4 regions of the Nonomuraea sp. NPDC052129 genome follow, and region 3 is predicted to be linked to each of the others. Evidence: riboswitches for the same ligand, from Rfam matches in the RefSeq annotation. Region 3 holds a riboswitch; each other region holds the start of a gene.
What was found. A riboswitch is a leader RNA that binds a small molecule or an ion and turns the genes downstream of it on or off. The one in region 3 is predicted to bind cyclic di-AMP.
Positions count from the first base shown of each region.

Region 1: linked by a shared signal. The riboswitch ahead of AB0L53_RS38870 (CHAP domain-containing protein) and the one ahead of AB0L53_RS32895 (hypothetical protein) in region 3 are both predicted to bind cyclic di-AMP.
Region 2: linked by a shared signal. The riboswitch ahead of AB0L53_RS03055 (C40 family peptidase) and the one ahead of AB0L53_RS32895 (hypothetical protein) in region 3 are both predicted to bind cyclic di-AMP.
Region 4: linked by a shared signal. The riboswitch ahead of AB0L53_RS47165 (CHAP domain-containing protein) and the one ahead of AB0L53_RS32895 (hypothetical protein) in region 3 are both predicted to bind cyclic di-AMP.

Region 1 covers NZ_JBFAVX010000024.1:15,786-20,708, forward strand. Annotated here, with positions in the region: gene AB0L53_RS38860 (hypothetical protein) at 1-273, shown strand, start outside; gene AB0L53_RS38865 (hypothetical protein) at 372-536, opposite strand; gene AB0L53_RS38870 (CHAP domain-containing protein) at 782-1,462, opposite strand; cyclic di-AMP (ydaO/yuaA leader) riboswitch at 1,475-1,613, opposite strand; gene AB0L53_RS38875 (Gfo/Idh/MocA family oxidoreductase) at 1,732-2,685, opposite strand; gene AB0L53_RS38880 (aldo/keto reductase) at 2,705-3,532, opposite strand; gene AB0L53_RS38885 (hypothetical protein) at 3,629-4,573, shown strand; gene AB0L53_RS38890 (DUF6716 putative glycosyltransferase) at 4,748-4,923, shown strand, end outside.
Region 2 covers NZ_JBFAVX010000001.1:659,875-664,797, reverse strand. Annotated here, with positions in the region: gene AB0L53_RS03060 (NlpC/P60 family protein) at 1-883, shown strand, start outside; cyclic di-AMP (ydaO/yuaA leader) riboswitch at 1,634-1,791, shown strand; gene AB0L53_RS03055 (C40 family peptidase) at 1,865-2,380, shown strand; gene AB0L53_RS03050 (hypothetical protein) at 2,880-3,551, shown strand; gene AB0L53_RS03045 (M48 family metallopeptidase) at 3,563-4,923, shown strand, end outside.
Region 3 covers NZ_JBFAVX010000017.1:226,990-231,912, forward strand. Annotated here, with positions in the region: gene AB0L53_RS32890 (MerR family transcriptional regulator) at 1-261, shown strand, start outside; gene AB0L53_RS32895 (hypothetical protein) at 293-1,258, opposite strand; cyclic di-AMP (ydaO/yuaA leader) riboswitch at 1,263-1,403, opposite strand; gene galT (galactose-1-phosphate uridylyltransferase) at 1,473-2,543, opposite strand; gene AB0L53_RS32905 (DeoR/GlpR family DNA-binding transcription regulator) at 2,540-3,319, opposite strand; gene AB0L53_RS32910 (TrpB-like pyridoxal phosphate-dependent enzyme) at 3,575-4,894, opposite strand; gene AB0L53_RS32915 (uridine kinase) at 4,913-4,923, opposite strand, start outside.
Region 4 covers NZ_JBFAVX010000035.1:41,013-45,935, reverse strand. Annotated here, with positions in the region: gene AB0L53_RS47180 (M56 family metallopeptidase) at 1-92, shown strand, start outside; gene AB0L53_RS47175 (CHAP domain-containing protein) at 431-1,162, opposite strand; cyclic di-AMP (ydaO/yuaA leader) riboswitch at 1,177-1,331, opposite strand; gene AB0L53_RS47170 (NlpC/P60 family protein) at 1,509-1,949, opposite strand; cyclic di-AMP (ydaO/yuaA leader) riboswitch at 2,508-2,654, shown strand; gene AB0L53_RS47165 (CHAP domain-containing protein) at 2,667-3,338, shown strand; gene AB0L53_RS47160 (four-helix bundle copper-binding protein) at 3,564-3,971, opposite strand; gene AB0L53_RS47155 (BlaI/MecI/CopY family transcriptional regulator) at 4,192-4,554, shown strand; gene AB0L53_RS47150 (M48 family metalloprotease) at 4,551-4,923, shown strand, end outside.

The DNA of each region.
Region 1 (4,923 bases), on a different contig from region 3:
ATGCACGCCGAGGACACCCGCGTCATGAAATGGGCCGTGGGCTTCGGTGGCCTGCCGGAGGGAACTTTGCTGTCCAAGAGCTTCGTCGACACCTTCTGGGGCGAGATCTTCCGCAACGGCACCGACGGCGCCGTCCTGCTCGGCTCCCCCGAAGGCGGCGGACACAGCGTCGACCCCGGGACAGCCCTTCCCATTGACATCCAGGTCGTCTACCCAGACGAAAGCCCCGCCTACGAACGCCTCACCGGCCTGAACGCCCAGCAACTGGGCTGACTCGCCGGATCGCCGGATCGCCGAAAGTATCGTCCAACGCCGAACTCCCCGCGAAACCGTGGTGTCGCGGGGAGACCGGCCGGGGGTCCGGCCTTGCGTTAGATGTGCTCGGCGGGGTTCGCCGGGAGGTAGAAGTTCCAACTGCCGTGTCCCTCGTGGGCACCGCCTGCGGGGCAGTGCCCGTTGTCGGGGCGGCCATTCCACCAAAGGGTGTAGCACTTGTTGCAGAAGCGCCAGTTGTCCTGCTGCGTCGTCGGTGACATGTCCCCTCCTCAGTATCGAGAACCGGCTCGCTGTCCGGCCACCGTCAGTGTCTGAGGTGACGGCAGGCCCGTGACATCCCCAAACTTGGGGGGTTGCGGTCGGATGGGCAGATAAGGCAGCCATGCGCTGTTCAGCCCAACGTGGTGGGCTTTTCGGCAGCCGGTACGGGAGCGTAAGACGCCGACGAGCGCGCGTCCAGAAGGACGCGCGCTCGTCGGCAGGAGAGCCCTCGATCAGGAAGTCGTCAGGCGCCGTAGCTCGGGTAGCCGTAGCCGACCACCTGGGACGTCGGCCGGACGCGCTGCTGCACGCTGCCGTTGCCGGTGTTGCCCTCGATCGTGGAGATCGTGCCGTCGTGGTTGTCCTTGACGACGAAACCGACGTGCTCGATGTCGTCCAGGCTCTTGCTGCCGCCCCACGAGAAGAACACCACGGCACCCGGCTTCGGGGTCGTGCCCCAGTGGTTGTTGCGGGCGAACCACTTCGCGTGCTCGACCGTGTAGGCGTCCCAGCCGATCATGCTGCGCGCGCCGGACTGGTCGCCGACCCACGAGACGAACATCGAGCACCAGGCGGCGTTCAGGTAGTCCGCCCGGGTGCCGCCGTCGCGCCTGAGGGTCTCCAGGGCGCGCGGGGAGTTCATGTACCACTTCTGGAACTTGGTGCCGCCACCGTAGGCGTTCTCAGTGGTGCCGACCTGGGCCTTGGCCAGCGCCAACACCCGCGAGACCGTGGCCTTGGCCTTGATCTCGCTCTCCGGGTGGCTCTTCGCGGCGGCGTGCGCCGGAGCCGCGGCAGCGTGGGCGGTGGCGGTGTCCGCGTGGGCGGCGGACTGGCCGGCGAAAGCGGCGGCCGCGACGCTCACGCCGAGGATGGCGTGAGCGAAGGTCGACTTGGTGGCGCGAAAAAGATGGGACTTGGCCATCGAGGGGGTAACTCCTTGCTTCCATGCCGCTTACCGGGTTAGCTGACGGGTTCGGACGTGGAAGCTGTCCTACGGCACGTGACGTGCCGATACACCCCAAAGGACGGTGGGTCCCCGGTTCCGCGCGAGGCGGATTCAGCGGTCACAGGACGGTCCTGTGATGCCTTTGTGCGATGGTCTGGCAACGAACGGACAAACCGGACGTATGCCTCATATGACCACAAAGGTAATGCAAGAGGCAAGGGTCTTACAAATAGATGAATCCCCAGCTAAGAGAGCTGCGCCCTCGCGTCGGCCAGAAGCCCCATCATGGCAAGGCTTTCGTCAAGTGGCATGATCGCGGATTCGGTCCTGCCTTCGGCAATGGCGTCCCGTACCTCGCGTACCTCGCCGGCGTACCCGTTGTCCGCCGGATCGAGCTCGAGCTCCTCCGTCTCCATCGACGGCCCGCTCAGCACGACCCGCTCCGGCGCCCAGAACGGCGCCTTGATGTGGGCGCGCATGTCGGTGCCCACCACGAGGGCGTCGTTCGCGTACGGGCCCAGCAGCGAGCACTCCACCAGAGCCCGCCTGCCGCCCGGATAGACCAGCACCCCGCCCGCCTCCGCGTCCACCCCTGAAGGCGCCAGCGAGCCCGTGACGTGCATCCGTGAGGGCATCCCGAGCAGCAGCTGTGCCAGCCCGAACGAGTAGACACCCAGGTCGAGCAGCGCCCCGCCGCCCAGCTCCGGCGCCCACAGCCGGTGCGCGGGATCGTAGGGAGCTTTGAAGCCGAACGACGCCTGGACCGAGCGGATCTCCCCGAACCGGGGATCGCCGGCCACCCGCTGGATGAGCGGATTGAACCTGGTCCACATGGCTTCCATCAGAAACACCCCGGCATCGCGGGCGAGCTGGACCATCCGCTCGGCGTCGGCGACGGACGCGGCGAGCGGCTTCTCGCACAGCACCGCCTTGCCCGCCGCGATCGCCGCCTCGGCGACCTCCAGGTGCTGGGCGTGCGGGGTCGCCACGTAGACCGCGTCGACGCCGGGGTCGGCGCACAGCTCCGCGTACGAGCCGTACGCCGACTCGGCGCCCAGTTCCGAGGCCAGCGCCCGCGCGCGGCCGAGGTCGCGCGAACCGACGGCGGCCACCCGCATTCCTGGCTCAGCGGCGATGACCGCCCCGACTTTTGCAGCGATGACACCCGTGGCCGCTATGCCCCATGCGAGATCCTTCATGGGGAAAGATCCTAGGGACTTACCCCATCCAGCTGAAAGTCTCCGGGTCGGGCCCGATCCGGCCGTCCTGCTTGGTCAGGGCGCCGATGGCCGCCATGTCCTCGGTGTCGAGGACGAAGTCGAACACCTCGGAGTTCTCCTTGATCCGCGCGGGCGTGACCGACTTGGGGATCGTCACGTTGCCCAGCTGGATGTGCCAGCGCAGCACGATCTGGGCGGGCGTCTTGCCGTGCTTGTCCGCCAGCACGGCCAGCGCCGGGTCGCCGAGCAGGCCCTTGCCCTGCCCCAGCGGGCTCCACGCCTCCGTGAGGATGCCGTTGGCCTCGTGGAACTCTCGTAGCGCGCGCTGCTGGAAGTACGGGTGCAGCTCGATCTGGTTGATGGACGGAACGATGTCGGCCTCGTCGATGACCCGGGTGAGAGTCTCGATGGTGAAATTGGACACACCGATCGCCTTGGCCCGTCCCTGACGGTAGATCTTCTCCAGGCTGCGCCATGCTTGGAGGTACTTGTTCCGCGACGGCACCGGCCAGTGGATCAGGTACAGGTCCACGTAGTCGAGCCCGAGCCGGGACAGGCTCTCGTCGAACGCCTCCTCCGCCCGCTCGTGGTCGTTGTTGAAGAGCTTGGTGGTGACGAACAGCTTCTCGCGCGGGATCCCCGAGGCGCGTACGGCCCGGCCGACGCCCTCCTCGTTCCCGTACGCGCTGGCGGTGTCGATGTGGCGGTAACCGGCCTCCAAAGCGGCCGTCACGACCTGTTCGGCCTCGTCGCTCGGCACCTGCCAGACGCCGAACCCGAGCTGCGGCACCTGCACGCCGTCGCTGTTGAGTAGTAGCGAGTTCATGGGTCCCATTGTTCATGTCCCGTTTCTGGCGGCTTAAGGCGGCCGGGCTAGCTTGAAGCGGTCGTGATCGGGCTATCACCCCGCGGGGGTAACAGAGTGGGCAAACAGGCGTCGGCCTGGGTGGAGTCCCCGCTTCAGATGCTGTGCGCCATAGAGGCACACCGCGCTGGGCTGCTCGGGCCTGCCACGGTCGTCGTGCCGCGTGCCGGGCTGCGAGCGCTCAAGGCCACTCGCCGGGAGCTGTCCGGCCTGGCTCTGCCCGAGGGGCTGGAGCTGGCCGAGCCGCGCGAGCGCATGCCGCGCTCCCCGCACGCCGTCGGCGACGCCTTCTCCGGCCGGGTTCAGCTGCGCTGGCTCGTCTCCCATCCGGGCCGCATCGTGATCGTCGATGACGGGCTGGCCACGCTCCGGTTGCTGTCTCTGCTAGCCGAAGGGCCGTACAAACCGCTGTTGCGGGCGCGGGCCCACCCGGGAAAGCTGCGCGCGGCCCTGGGGCTGGCGGCGGCGATCAGGCTGCGCGCGAGCCGGGTGTCGGTCTTCACCGCGCTGCCGGTGACCGACGAGCTGGCGGCGGCCGTCCGCGCGGCGGGCGTCGACCTGGTCCGCCACGACTTCGGCTGGCTACGCGAGCAGCCGCTGAGCGGGCCAGGACCGGCCGAGCGGACCGTCGTGCTCGGCACCTCCCTGGTCAGGAACGGACTGGTCCACCGCGACCGCTACCTGAGCTGGCTGATGGAGCGGGCCGCCGAGGAGCCGCTCGCCTACTTCCCGCATCGCCGCGAGGACCCCGCTGACGTGGCGGTCATCCGCGAGCGGCCCGAGATCACCGTGCACGACGCCGGCGTGCCCGCCGAGCTGACGCTGCGTGGCCTCGACCCCGCCCAGCGGGTGCTCAGCCTGCCGTCCACCGCGATCACCTCGCTGCGCGTGCTGCTCGGCCCGCGCGGCGTCGCGGTCGAGGCGGTGGACGTGCCGGACGACTGGTGGACCAGCAGGGCGGCCCCCGACCTGCGTTCCCATCTGACCGGAGTCGCCGGATGATCGGCTTATCTCGCCGCTGATGGGAGTCGCCGGATGACCGGCTCATCCCGCAGCTGATCGGAGTCGCCGGGTGACCGGCTTATTCCGGACATGACTGGAACGGCCGGTTAAGACGGGCGTTCAACCCATACGACTGGGCGTCTGCCCGTATTTGACTGGAGTGACCACTTGAGAGTGCTGGCCGTGGCCGACTCCGACTCGTACCTGAAGTGGGCGGCCTGCCTGCTCGACGACCTGCCACCCGGCTGCGAGACGGACCTCGCGGTGGTGCGCACGCCGATCGCGCCCTCGCCCGAGCAGATCGCCGCCGCCGTGGGCGGACGTCCCGCGCCGCCGCTGATGCCGGCGCG
Region 2 (4,923 bases), on a different contig from region 3:
GATCAAACAGGCGAAAGCCAAGCTCAAGAAGCTGAACGACCAGGCCGACAAGGTCGTCGACCGCTACAACACGGCGACCGAGAAGTACAAGGCGGCCCAAGGCGAGTACGGCAAGCTGAACGCCAGCTACAAGCGCAAGCTGGAGACGGTCGCCACGCTGCGCGCCCAGGTCATCGACATGGCCGTCGACACCTACACGCGCGGCCCCGACTCCACCTCCTGGCCCACGATGATCGGCCAGCCGGATCCCACGGGCCTGCTGGGCAGCATGGCGCTCGCGGGGCAGCTGTCGGAGGAGAAGGTGGCGCGGCTGGCGGCCTTCGATCGCGAGAACCGCGGGCTCAAGGACGAACGCGACAAGGCCGAGGCGGCGCTGCAGGTGGCCGACAAGGAGCGCGACGGGGTCGAGAAGGAGCGCTCGGAGGTCCGCGAGCTGATCGCGAAGCAGAAGAAGCTGCTGGAGAAGCTCGGCGCCTACAAGACCGGTGACCCCAACAGCACCGGCATCAAGTACACCGGCTCGGCCTCCGGCAACGCGGCCGCGGTGCTCAGGTTCGCCTACGCGCAGGTGGGCAAGCCGTACGTGTTCGGCGGCACGGGACCGCGCGGGTGGGACTGCTCGGGCCTCACGCAGGCGTCGTGGCGCGCTGGGGGCGTGTCGCTGCCCCGGACCACGTGGCAGCAGTGGGCCTGGGGCTCGGCCCGCAAGGTGGATCTGAAGGACCTGCAGCCGGGCGACCTGATCTTCAGCTCGGGTCTTGGGCATGTCAGCATTTATGCGGGCAACGGGCAGATCGTGCACGCTCCCCAGACCGGCGACGTGGTCAAGGTGGTCACCCTCTCCTCCTACGGTGGCACCCTGGTGGGAGCTATCCGCCCGTAGGTTGTTCTGGCGGAAAAGCACTGATTTTCTGTACGGCAAGCACGGTGGGCCCCACCCGCCGTCCGTGGCTGGGCTCTGTCCAGGGACACGCTCCTCCGGTGGGGCGCGCTGGGCGCCGTGACGTGCGTCCTCTTGACCCGGTCCGTGGCTTCAGGCGGCCATGGACCGGATGGTCCGCCGATGGACGCTTGGCGGTCCACGTGGGGCTTACCGGCTTGCCGGCCAACGGACCTCGCCCGGGTGGCCAACGGACCCCGGCCGGGTGGTCAACCGGCCCCGATTTGCTGGTCACCGGACCTCGGCGCGCAGGCCGATGCCGCTGGCGCCGGGTCGGCTGAACGCTGCTCGAACGCTTTCGGCGGGTGACGACGATCACTGATCTCGGCCCGTCCGCGATCCTCGCGTTGCCCACTTCCGCGCATTAGTCGGCACCATTCACTGCCTTGCGCGTTGCTGGCGGGACCAGTGTGACAAGAGTGACAAATGGGACCTGACAGATCACTGTGTCGTCAAGTGTGAGAAGGGTCACATTTGAATAACATAACCCGGCGCTCCAGCTGCGGTTGGGGACTTTACTGACACCTCTGAGTGATCCTGACAACCCCATGACGGCTTTGCCAGCTCGTTACTCAAGGGCGTAGCTTCTGGCGTCGCGGCGAACAAGCCATGGCGTCGCGACTCTCCATCGGGTCCCCGATGTGGACAGATAAGAAATCCGTTAGGTCACCGCCTTTCCACATGTCATTACGTGGCGGTGGCCTGCCGAGTCCGTGCAGCCAGGAGGCACGGAGCCGGGGACCCAGCGATCCCGCCCAGGGATCAGGGGTGAATCGGCGCGTATTGCGCCGTAGGGCGACTTCCAGGCCCGAATCCGTCAGCTAACCCGGTAGGCGTTCGTGGAAGCTCCAAGGAGAAATCCTGTCTACCTCCCCCAGTAACCCCCGTCTGTCCCGCATTGCCCTGAGTGGCGCAGCGCTCACGATGACCGTGACGGCCGGAGGTTTGGTCCTCCCTGCCCCGACGGCGCAGGCGGCGACAACGCGTGATGCGGCCGAAGTTTCCGGGACCAATACAGCGGCGAAAGCCGTCAGGTCCGTGAAGCAGGTCGCGCAACAGACAGCGGTCGCTCGGCAAAAGGTGAAGGCCCGTACGGCCGTCGCCGTGGCCGAGGACCAGATCGGTGACCCGTACAGTTTCGGGGCCACAGGACCTGGTTCCTTCGACTGCTCCGGTCTCGTCCAGTACGCCTGGAAGAAGGCCGGCGTCAAGATCCCGCGCGTGACGAACAGCCAGTTCGCCCGCATCAAGAAGAAGGTCTCCTGGAAGAATCTGAAGCCAGGTGACCTGATGTTCTTCCATGGGCTCGGCCATGTGGGCATGTATGTCGGCAACGGCAAGATGGTCCATTCGCCGAGGACGGGTTCGACGGTGCGCGTCGAGAAGCTCAACGGATGGCGCAAGGCGTCGTTCGTGGGCGCGGTGCGTCCCGGCCTGTAAGTCCGGCCTGATCTGGCCTGCAAGACCGTCACGAAGGTCCCGTCCCAGCTGGGACGGGACCTTCGCGTGTTCCGGGCCTTCCGCGACGACGTGCCGACGCTTTCCGCGACGACGTGCCGGGTCTCTCCGCGACGACGAGCCAACGCTTTGCGCGACGAGGAGCCGGGTCTCTCCGCGACGGTCGGTTCGCGGCGCGGGGCGACTACGATCGGGGAACGTGTCCGTGCAGGTGAGCCGCCGAGTCTTGGGGGTGGGGGTGCTGCTCCTGGCCCTCGCCTCGGCCAGCGCCGCTCCGCACCGGTCTCCGGGGACGGACGGCCTCTCGGCAGCGGTTCGCGGCCTGCCGTCCGGTGGCCCCCATCAGTCTGTGACGGATCGCGATCTTCCCTCCGGTAGCCCCGATCAGTCCGCGACCGGCCACAACCCTGCGGCCGGTGATCGTGAGCTTCCGGCGGAGGCGCGGGGACTCTGGGGGGACGGCTCCGAGGTCGTACGAGGTGTGCGTTCGGTTGTCGTCAGCCAGCGTGCGGCGCCCGAGTCGCTTCGTGATCTGGCGCGCCGGGCCGATGCCGCCGGGTCGCGGGTCTCCGCTGTGCTCGGACGCCCCGTACGACCCGTGGTGCTCGTGCCCGGTTCGGCGGCCGAGGCTGCTCGGGTGGCCGGGGTGGGGAGTGTCGACGGGTTGGCGGCGGTGGCCGATGGCGGGAGAGTGGTCGTGGTGCCCGAGAACTTCGCCCGGCTGACCCCCACCGGGCGGGACATCGTGCTCACCCACGAGCTTACCCACGTCGCGGCCGGGACGAAGCGGTTGCCGGTGTGGCTCTATGAGGGGTTCGCCGACTACGTGGGCTACCGGGACGCGGGGTTGCCGGTCCGGGTGGCCGCCGCCGAGTTGGCCGCCGAGGTGCGGGCCGGGCACTTGCCGGGCGAATTGCCGGGGTCTGCGGCATTCGCTCCGTCCAGCCGGGAGCCCGCACGCCTGGCACGGGCCTACCAGGAGGCGTGGCTGGCGTGTCGCTTCATCGCCGAGCGGTTCGGTGAGGGGACTCTGGTGAGGCTCTACCGTGATGCCCAGACGGGTGGCATCGACCGGGGGCTCACCAGGCTCGGGCTCTCGGCAGGGACGCTGACGGCACGGTGGCGTGACTACGTGCGGGACCAGCTTGCGTAAGGGGAACGCGGATGGACGATCTGCAGGGCACCGACGACATGCCGCCTGACGACGACGCATCAAGCGACTCCGCCGCGCCAGACGACCGTGCCGCGCCAAGTGACCGCGCCGTGTCCGGCGGCTGGGTCGCGGACGGCGGGAACGCCGGGTCCGGCCGGTCCGGTGCCGGTTGGGCGCTGGTCGTGCTCGGTGTGGTGATCCTGGCCGTGGTGGCGTTCACGACGCCCTGGCGGGTGATGCCCTCGGGCACCCCCACGGTGACGCCGGATCCGGCGCGCGACTTCAGTGCCGCCGAGATCGCCAGGGCCGCCGCCTTCGACGCGGCCACCAGCCTGCCCGGCTACCTCTCCCTCGGGCTGACCGTGCTGTTCGCGGGGCTGCTCGTGCTCACGCCGTTCGGTGCCAAGGTTCTGGGTAAGCTGCGCGGGCCGTGGTGGGTGCGGGTCGTGCTCGGGGTGGTGGTGCTGACCGCGATCGTCGAGGCGATCAGGTGGCCCCTGGGCATCTGGTACGAGGTGCAGCTGCGCGACTACGGCCTGTCCACGCAGGACTGGGCCGGCTGGACCGGTGACCGGCTCAAGAGCCTGGCCGTGAACGTGGTGCTGCAGTCCATCATGGTGCTGGTCGTGGTGGCGCTGGCCAGGTGGCTGCGGCGCTGGTGGATCCCGGCCGCCGCGGGCGCGTTCGCGTTCACCTTGGTGGCCTCGTTCGTGTATCCGGTCGTGTTCGAGCCGCTGTTCAACGACTTCCGCCCGATGCCGGGGGGTGCGCTCAGGGCGAACCTGATGATGCTGGCCGAGCGCGCCCATGTCCCGGTCGAGGACGTGCTCATCGCCGACGCCTCCCGCCGGACGAACGCGCTCAACGCCTACGTCTCGGGCTTCGGCGCCACGCGCCGGATCGTCGTGTACGACACGCTGCTCAGGGCTCCGCAGTCCGAGGTCGAGCTGGTCGTGGCGCACGAGCTGGGCCACGCCAAGTACGGGGACGTGCTGGTGGGCACGCTGGTGGGCGGGCTGGGCGCCGCGTTCGGCGCGATCCTGCTGTTCCTGCTCCTGGGCATGCTGCGGCGGCGCACGGGCATCGCCTCGGCGGCCGATCCGCGGGCGGTGGGAGTGATCATGGGCTTGATGAGCCTGGCAACGGTCATCTCGGGACCGGCCCAGAACGTGGTCAGCCGCCACATCGAGGCACGCGCCGACCTCCACGCCCTGAACCTCACGAAGGACCCGGCCACCTTCATCTCCATGCAGAAACGCCTGGCAATCACCAATATTTCCGACTTGTCGCCGGATCCGATGGAATATGCCCTCTATGCATCACACCCCACCGGCCCCCAACGCATCGCCATGGCCCGAGAGTGGGCCGTGCT
Region 3 (4,923 bases):
GGCGCCGAAGCCGCGGGCTGGGAACCGGACGACCCGCGCATCGCCGAGCTCGCCACCGCCATGGCCGACCACTTCCTCGCCAATCCCGCACACCTGCAGATCGTGACCGGCCTGCAAGCCCGCACGGATGCCGCGACCCGATACGAGCTGATCGCCCACCACGGCGAAGAGCAGGGATCGGCCGCGGCCCAGGGAATCGCGCTCGTCGAGGCCAAGCTCCGCGCCGCCGGCATCCACATCCCCAGACCAGGCACCCACTGACCGCGCCGTGCCCCGGTCCGGGCGCCTAGCTCTAGAACATCGAGATGTGCACGTGGTCGAAGTGGTTCTGGGTGATGCTGCCGCGGTCGGACATCGAGCTCCACCCCGAGCCCTGGTTGATGCGCTGCTTCCAGATCACGTACTTGACCCCGAGCTTGTCCTTGTTCTCCAGCGCCCAGGCCGCCACGCGGTCGCCGAGTGCCTGATTGGCGGAGCTGGGCATGCTGCCGCCGGTGCTCATCATGAAGTCGCACGCGCGCCCCAGCGGGTGCTCGCCGCCGCCGCCGTCCGAGCGGAAGCAGCCCACCTCGTACGGCAGCGCGAAGTCCTTCTGGATCAGCCCGCGGATCACCCGCATCCGGGCGGTGATGTTGTCGGTGCCTGAGGGCAGTTCGGGCGCCCAGCTGCCGTCCGAGCGGCGGCCGGGGCCGAACGGGATGAGGCCCTTCAGCTTCTTCTGGATGTCCTTGATGACGTCCTGCGCGTCGTCGCGCTGCTTGGCCACGTTGGCCGCGTCCTCGCGGATCTTCGCCTCGAGGGCGGTCGCCTGGTCCGCGGCCGCCTTCTTCTCGTCCCGGGCGGTGGCCACGCCCTGCACGATCGCCTGTTGCTCGGCCGCGAGGTGGTCCAGCAACGCCGCGCTGGAGGCATCGGTCGGCAGGGTGAGGTTCGGCAGCGCGCCGGTGCCGTTCTGGTACTGCAGGCGCGCGAGCTCGGTGACGCGTTTCTGGGCGGTGATGAGCTGGGCCTCCGCCGTGGCCAGCCGGTTCTTGGTCGTTTCCGAGTCCTGTTTGGCCTTGGCGAGTTCGACGCGCTTGAGGTTGTAGGTCTCGATGAGCTTGTCGACCTTCTTGTCCAGCTGCTTCAGCTCCGCGCGGAGCTGGGCCTCGCTGGGCTTGGGGGCGGCAGCGGCGGGCGTGGCCGTGAAGGCGCCGAAGGCCATGGAAGCGGTGGTGATGAGAGCGATGGCGAGACTCGAGGGGGACGCAGCCGCCACGAAGGGTTCCTCTCCCTATGCCGGCCGGGTTAGCTGACGGGTTCGGGCAGGGAGATGCCGCCTTACCACCTGAGTGGATTCACCCCAAGACGCGATGGGTCCCCGGCTCCCGGGCCACGCACCCGGGATTAGGCCAGCACCGACCGTTTCGGTCGGCGCTGAAAAGGGATATTAGTGGTAAAACCAAGGTCATGCGACTCCAAGCGGCAACCAATTAGAGATCTACCTGTGATTTAAGCATGCGTGCGGCTTCCTCCGGCAGGACATCGTTGACGAACGCGCCCATGGCCGACTCCGAGCCCGCCAGATACTTGAGTTTCCCGGGCGCCCGTCTGATGCTGAACAGCTCCAGGTGCAGATAGGCCAGGTCACGATCCTGCCGCACTGGTGCCTGGTGCCAGGCTGAGATGTACGGCATGGCGACGCCGAACAGCCCGTCGAGCGCCCGCAGTACGGAGGTGTAGAGCGGGGCGAAGGCGGCGCGCTCCTCCTCCGACAGCGCGGCCAGGTCCGGCACCTGCCGGTGCGGATACACGTGCACCTCGAACGGCCACCGGGCGGCGGCCGGCACGAACGCCGTCCACAGCTCGTTGGCCGCCACCACGCGCACCCCGGCGGCCCGCTCGGCCGCCAGCACGTCGGCGAAGAGGTTGCCGCCCCGATGCCGGGCGGCCGCGCCGAGCTGGAGTTTGGTCCGCGGGGTCACGTACGGGTAGGCGTAGATCTGCCCGTGCGGGTGCGGCAGCGTGATGCCGATGTCCTCGCCCCGGTTCTCGAAGCAGAACACCTGCTCGACACCCTCGATCGCGGACAGCTCGGCCGTACGGTCGGCCCACGCCTCCATGACCAGGCCCACCTGCTCGTCGGAGAGCCGCGAGAACGACGACGAATGCTCAGAGGTGAAGCACACCACCTCACACCGCCCCACGCCCGGCCGGACCTCACTCAGCCCCCCGACATCCCCATAAGTCCCGAAATTTCCGGAAAAGGAGGGGAAGCGGTTCTCGAACACCGCCACGTCATAGTCGTACGCCGGGATCTCCGAAGCCCTCGTCTCGGACGACGGGCACAGCGGGCACTCGTTGGCCGGAGGCAGGAACGTACGCGTCTGGCGGTGCCCCGCCATCGCGATCCACTCCTCGGTGAGCGGATCGTAGCGCAGCTCCGACGCCATCGGCCTGGGGTCGAGCGCCCGCCGGTCGATCGCGCTCCGGTCGGCGTCGTCGCGCCGGTCGAAGTAGATCAGCTCTCGGCCGTCGGCCAGGTGGGTGATGGTGCGTTTCACTGCGAGTCCTCCGCGATGATCAGTTCGCCGGCGCGTTCGCCCAGCTCCATGCGTGCTTCCTCGGGTAGCCCCGCGTCGCTGATGACCGCGTCTGCCTCGGTCAGATCGGCGATCGTGCTGATGCCGACCGTGTTCCACTTGGTGTGGTCGGCCGGGATGACCAGCCGGTGCGCCGCGTGCACCAGCTCCCTGTCGGTCTCCGACTCCAGCAGGTTGGGCGTGGTGAACCCGGCCCGCACGCTCATCCCGTGCACGCCGAGGAACAGCGTGTCCACGTGCAGCCGCCGGATCGCGGCCACCGCGACCGGGCCGACGAGGGCGTCGGACGGCGTGCGTACGCCGCCGGTCAGCACGACCGTGCGGTCGGCGCGCGGGTTGCGGTGGAAGACGTCGGCCACCGGGATCGAATTGGTGATGACCGTGAGCTCGGGCACCGAGATGAGGTGGTGGGCCAGGGCCCAGGTGGTGGTCCCGGCCGACAGGGCGACCGCGGTGCCGGGCCGGACGAACTGGGCGGCGCGGCGCGCGATGGCCTCCTTCTCCTGCTGCTGGCGGGCGGACTTGGCGGTGAAGCCCGGCTCCTCGGTCGAGCCGGGACCCAGCGCGGTCGCGCCGCCGTGCACCTTCTCCAGCAGCCCGCGCTCGGCTAGCACTTCGAGGTCGCGGCGGACCGTCATGTCGGAGACGCCGAGCTCGCGAACGAGGTCGGCCACCCGAACGCCGCCGCTGCTGCGCACGCGTTCGAGAATCGCCTGCTGGCGCTGCTGTGCGAGCACGCCCCCGCTCCTTCCAACAGATTCCACCAAATTATGACACGACTTTGTTGGGGAATGTTAGGTCGTACGGGTTGTGCGGTAGACCACAGCGCGAGACGTTGGGAAACGGACCGATCACTGGAGGTATCCATGGCGAAGCGATCTCGCAAGACCAAGGCGCGCAAGAAGAAGAAGGCCAACCACGGCAAGCGCCCGAACGCGAACTGACGGCCGGCCGGCCGCGGTGAGCTCCTTCACCCCGGCCGGTGCGACGGCTCAGCCCGGGAGACCGTGCAGGGCCTCGTCGATGCGCTCCAGCGGGAGCGGGTAGTCCTCCATGCGCCCCGACAGGTAGCGGTCATAGGCGGCCAGATCGAAGTGGCCGTGCCCGCACAGCGCGGTCAGGATCACCTTCTCCTCGCCGCTCTCCCTGCACCGCAGTGCCTCGGCGATGGTCTCGGCCAGCGCGTGCGTCGGCTCGGGCGCCGGGAGGATGCCCTCGGTACGGGCGAAGCGCACACCAGCCTCGAAGCACTCGGTCTGTGACTTGGTCACCGCCTCGAACAGGCCCAGCTCGTACATGTGCGACAGCAGCGGCGACATGCCGTGATAACGCAGCCCGCCCGCGTGGATCGGGTCGGGCACGAACGCGTGGCCCAGCGTGTGCATCTTGAGCAGCGGCGTGAAGCCCGCCGCGTCGCCGAAGTCGTAGGCGTAGACGCCCCGCGTGAACGACGGGCACGCCTCGGGCTCGACGGCGCGCAGCGTGACGTCGAGGTTGCCGGCCAGCTTCTCGCGCAGGAACGGGAAGGTGAGCCCGGCGAAGTTCGAGCCGCCTCCGGTGCAGCCGATGATCAGGTCCGGCATCTCCTCCAGCTGGGCCAGCGCCTCCTCGCCGATGACGGTCTGGTGCATGAGCACGTGGTTCAGTACCGAACCGAGCGCGTAGCGGGCGTCCGGGTTCGCGCCGGCCACCTCGACCGCCTCGCTGATCGCGATGCCGAGGCTGCCGGGCGAGCCGGGGTCGTCGGCCAGCACCTTGCTGCCCGCCCCGGTCACGGTCGAGGGGCTGGGGTACACCGTCGCGCCGTACACCTGCATGAGCGAGCGCCGATAGGGCTTCTGATCGTAGGAGGCGCGGACCATCCAGATCTGGCACTCCAGATCGAACTGCGCACAAGCGAACGCCAGCGCCGACCCCCACTGTCCCGCTCCGGTCTCCGTGGTGAGCAGTCGTACGCCTTCGCGGGCGTTGTAGTACGCCTGGGGGACGGCGGTGTTCGGCTTGTGCGACCCGGCGGGGGAGACGCCCTCGTACTTGTAGTAGATCCGCGCGGGCGTGCCGAGCGCCTTCTCCAGCCGACGCGCCCGGATCAGCGGGGTCGGCCGCCAGAGCCGGTAGACATCGAGCACCTCCTGGGGAATGGCGATGTACCGCTCGGTGCTCACCTCCTGGCCGATCAGCTCCATCGGGAACAGCGGCGCCAGATCATCAGGTCCCACCGGCTGCCGCGTGCCCGGATGCAACGGCGGAGGCGGCGGCGCCGGCAGATCGGGCACGACGTTGTACCAGCTACTGGGAATGCTGGAGCTCATGGCCTCAGTGTGCGCTGGTTACCGCCCGT
Region 4 (4,923 bases), on a different contig from region 3:
CCTTGTTCCTCGCAGGACCGGCGGCTCTGGCGGTGTTTCCGGGGGTGAGCGCGCTGATCGCGCATCATTGCCACACGCTCTCGCTGCTCTGAGCTCAGGCGTACAGCAACTCCTGATCGATCACGAGGGCCGCGGTGACGCCCTGACCGGCGGCGATGATCACCTGGCCAGCCGGGGAACGGCATGGACGCCCGCCTGGCCATGTCGCCGGCCGCGAAGACTCCCTTCACCGAGCTCTGCCCGAACTCGTTGACCTCCACCAAGCCGTCCTTCAACATGGCGCAGCCCAGTTGCTTCGGCAGGTTGCTGCGCTGGCGGACACCCGACCCGCAGCGACTGGTAGCCGCCACCGAGGACGGCACGGTCTATGGGTCCAAGAACGGCGGGCCGGACTTCACCGCCGCCTTCCGCCCTGCCAGATCATGAACCGCTACGCCATGATCGAACGGTGACGGCCGGCATACCGCTGCTGCCTGCCTCTGGCAGAGCTTCGACGTCTCACCTGCCTGACCACGACGGCAACGCAAAGCACGCCCGCGAACACGACCCCAGACACCGCGATGCTCTCCGTGGAGGCCGTCGGCAGGACGACATCGGTCTCCTGCGCCTTCCCCGCCGCCTGCACGACCCCTTTCCGGACCAGAGGCGTCCGCGGGTTGCCGCCCGTCAGGACGAACGTCTCACCCTCCCCGAACTTCTCCTTGACCTTGCGGGGAAGGCCGTAGCCGACGACCTTGCTCTGGTCCCTGTCCTTGCGCTTGAGCCACACCTTGTCGACGTTGGCCTCGATCGTGGAGATCTGGTCTCCCTGTACCTTCTCGACGATGCCCGCATGGTCGATCCGCTCCACATCGCGTGACCCGCTCCAGTCGTAAAAGACGATGGCGCCGGGCTCCGGCTTGTCACTCCAGGCGTCCTGCTCCTTGAACCACTTGGCGTGGTCGACGGTGTAGGCGAAATCCCCCACGTACTTCTCGACGCCCGCCTGGTTGGCGGCCCAGGTAATGAACATGTCGCACCATGGGGCGGTCTTGAAGTAGGGGTCGCTGTTGTCCACGTTGGCGTAGTACCAGTTACCGAACTTGCTGTAGCCGTCGGTTTTCTCGCGATAGCCGAGATTTTTCTGGGCAGCGTCGAGCAGCCCGTCCACAATGGATGGCATAGGTCCGGGGTTTGACCCTTTCTCCTTATGGCCTACCGGGTTAGCTGACGGGTTCGGGCCAGGAGATGACGCCCTACCGCCGCATCCGTGGCGGATTCACCCCATGCGTGGATCGCTCCAGGCTCTGGTTCCCCCGTTCCCGCGGCGCGGGCCTCGGCACCAGCCGGCCGCCTCCACCGCGAAGGCAAGTCACCGGCAAGTACGAAGGACTGTAGTAGGTAGAAAGGGTGACTGGTTACCGAAATGAGATTTTTGGCATAAAAGATCTATCCAACGCAGACCGACCAATACCGTGCGCTACACGTTGTTATACGCAAGGCAAGCACCGCAGCGGGTCAACGCGTGATCACTCAATCACCCTCACCACGCCTGCGAGATTGCGCGTGTGGGCGGGCACCAGTTTGACGACGTCCCCCGTCCGCCGGGCTTGGATCATCTTTCCGTCGCCCCAGTAGATCGCGGCATGGGAAATGTAGCCCGGGTTGGTGGGGTCCAGCCGCCAGAAGATCAGGTCACCCGATCGCATCTGGGAAAACGGGACCCGGGGTCCACTGGCGAACTGCTGATGCGTCACCCGCGGCAGCCGAATGCCCGCCCTGCCAAAGGCCCACTGGATCAGGCCGGAACAGTCGAAGGCGTCAGGTCCCTCGGCGCCCCAGACATACGGGGCGCCCAGTTTGCTCTTCGCCGCCGCGCACGGTCGGCTTGGGCGTGTAGGCCCGGAAGGTCGATGGTTCCACCCCCACCGTTCCCACCCTCCTACCGCCGAGCGGTATCGCCGCCGCATCGACGATCTCCATGGAGCTCACGCCTTTGCGTACTCGAACCCGCTCGATCATTTGTTCAGGCAGCGGACGATTCGCGACCACAAGCAGGTGTGGCTCCCGCAGACGGTCGAGGGCCGCCACAACGGGCGGTTCAGGCGCCGGCGAGGCTTTGCCCGGCTTCCCGGGTCCAGCCCGAAGACGCCGGGGCGGCTTCGCCGGTCGCTCGTAGTCGACGAGGGCTAACATCCCCGCTACCAGCGTTGCAACCACGAGTCCGGCCACTAGGTACACCGCTCGGGGCAGCACGCTACTACGGTTCATAGTCACTGCGACATTATGCACAACCCGAACAGCGACACAGCGGCCCACCGCTCAGGCACGGCACCACGCCGTGGTAAAGGTAAAGGATTAATGGCTGAACCCTAGGCCACACAGGGCATTGGGGTCGGCTTCCAAAGGTTTCGCTTGCGCTGGCCATTTGGCTTGCATACCTTTACAGGCCCAAGGCCGCAGCGTTCCGATGGTGGCCTGTAATGCCGAGACCGCGTCTCGTCTGCACCGGCGTTGTGTGCAGATCGTAGCCGCGGCCGCCGAGTCCGCTTTCTCGCGGAGCCGGGGATCCACTTTCTTGGGGTGAATCGGTGCGCCCGTCCCAACGGGGCTCCGTAGGGCACTTCCACGCCCGAACCCGTCAGCTAACCCGGTAGGCGGCATGGAAGCAAGGAGCCATTCCCCGCATGTCCAAACACCTCTTGCCGAACTACGGCAGGTCCGCCCGTAAGCACGGCCTCACCCTCGCCGCAGCGGCCGTGGCCAGTGCACTCATCACCAGTACGCCCGCCTTCGCCAGCGACCACGCCAGCGAGACCCAAACTGGCGTCTCGCGGTCTGCGACTTCCTCCCAGCCCCAGCGCCAGGTCACAGCGGACGCCGTGCTGAAGCTGGCCCAGCAGCAGGTGGGGACGACGGAGAACGCCAGCGGCGGCGGCACCCGATTCCACAGCTGGTACATGACTTCCCCCAGGGCCCAGGAGACTCTGGCCCGCGACGGAGGAAGCCTTCAGGCCTACGCCAACGCTCCGTGGTGCGCCATGTTCGTCTCTTGGGTCGGTGAGCAGACCGGCGTTAGGCCGACGATGGGATGGGACGCCTATACGGTCACATGGGCGCGGTGGTTCAAGAACAACGGACGCTGGGGCACCCTTGCCAAGCCCGGAGCCGTCGTTTACTACGCATGGGGCGGCGACAAGAGCATTACTTCCATCGACCACATGGGCCTGGTGAAGAAGGACAACCGCGACGGCACCATCACCGCGATCGAAGGCAACACCGGCAATGGGAAGGTCGAGGAGCGGGTGCGACCCAAGTCCGACGTCGTCGGCTATGGCTATCCGCAGTACAAGTCCTGACATCAGGGAAGCCGTCGCTTCGGCAATTGCTGTAAGAGAGCTGCTATGCGGCTATCCGCGCATCAGCATTAGCGGCCGATCCTACTATGTCATATAGTGAAAAGTCGGCTGGCTGGTCCTCCCGGGAGGGGACAACCGCAGCCATCCGTTCGGACGTACTCGGCATTCGCCCCCGTGATGCCGGGCACGTCGTCCTAGGAGATCGACTTCCGGTCGTGCCGAGGCCTAGCCGAGAACCCCAAGCAGGTCCCGGCAAGCGCGTTCGCAGTCACGGCAGGCCTGTGCACAGATGCCACAGTGGGCGTGCTTGGTGTGCCGCCCGCACTCGTCGCCGCACGCCTTGCATGCCTGGGCGCAGGCTTCGAGGACCACACGCGTCATGTTCGCGTCATAGCCCGTGTGCCGCGAGAGCACGCGCGCAGTGGTCTCGCAGATGTCCGCGCAGTCCAGATCGCTGCGTATGCATTTGACCATTTCGGCCACCATGTCCTCACTCAGGCAGGCGTCCGCGCAGGCCGTACACGTTTGAGCGCACCGGAGACACTCTTCGATGCATTTCGTAAGCTTCGCCTGGTCGACATCACCAAGGTCCTTGGGGTAGGCGGAGAGCATCTCCCCGACTTGCAACGTCATCTCTCGTCCTCGCTTTCGCTGCACCGGCCACCGCGACGGCGGCTCAGACCTCCGTTACCCATCCCCCCGCGCACGTAACACCTCTCCCACTACACGAAGCAGTAGATAGTCGACCGCTCCGGACGGAGATGAATGCAGGGAGACGGGCCACATCCGAGCAGCAGTCTTCGCGCCGTCGCCAACCATCGCTACTATGATGGATAGGATTAGGAGGGGCGGGATGGCGCGCGGTCTTGGTGAGCTGGAGTCCGCCGTCATGGGCCACATCTGGTCATGCGACGGCCCTGTGTCTGTTCGTGAGGTGCTTCAGGCGCTGCAGCGCCGCCGGGTCCTTGCCTACACCACGGTGATGACGGTCATGGACAACCTCCACAAGAAGGGCTTGTTGCGCCGCCACCCATCCGGCCGGGCCTACCTGTACGAGCCCGTGATGAGCCACGAGGCTTACAGTGCCCAGATCATGCAGGAGGCCCTGGCCAAGGGCGGCAACCAGGCCATGACGCTCGTCCATTTCCTGGAGCGGCTCACCCCTGAGGAGCACGCTGCCCTCGATGCCGCCATTCACCGAAGCGACCAGCAGTGATCGTCGAGGGCGCCCTTGTTGCGCATGCGGCGATCACGGCATGGGGACTGCCACGACTAATCATGCGCAGCCAACGGCTTCGCGACTCTCCCCGGCTGTCGATCGCCGCGTGGCTGGCCGGCTGTGCATCGGTGATCGCGTCGGGAGCCTTGGCCGGGCTGCAGCTCGCCTTCCCCGCCCACGCCATCGGGGACGAGGTCGCCGCGCTGATCATGGCCTGTGGTGAGATGCTGTCGGGTCATGTTTCTCCGTTCACGGCCCGCCCGCTGGCCGCGCTGGCGGGCCTGTCCGTCGCCGGCGGCATCGCCATCAGGGTCGGCTGGGCCAGCCTGACCGTGCTCTGGACCGGACGGCGTTGCCGAATCAGGC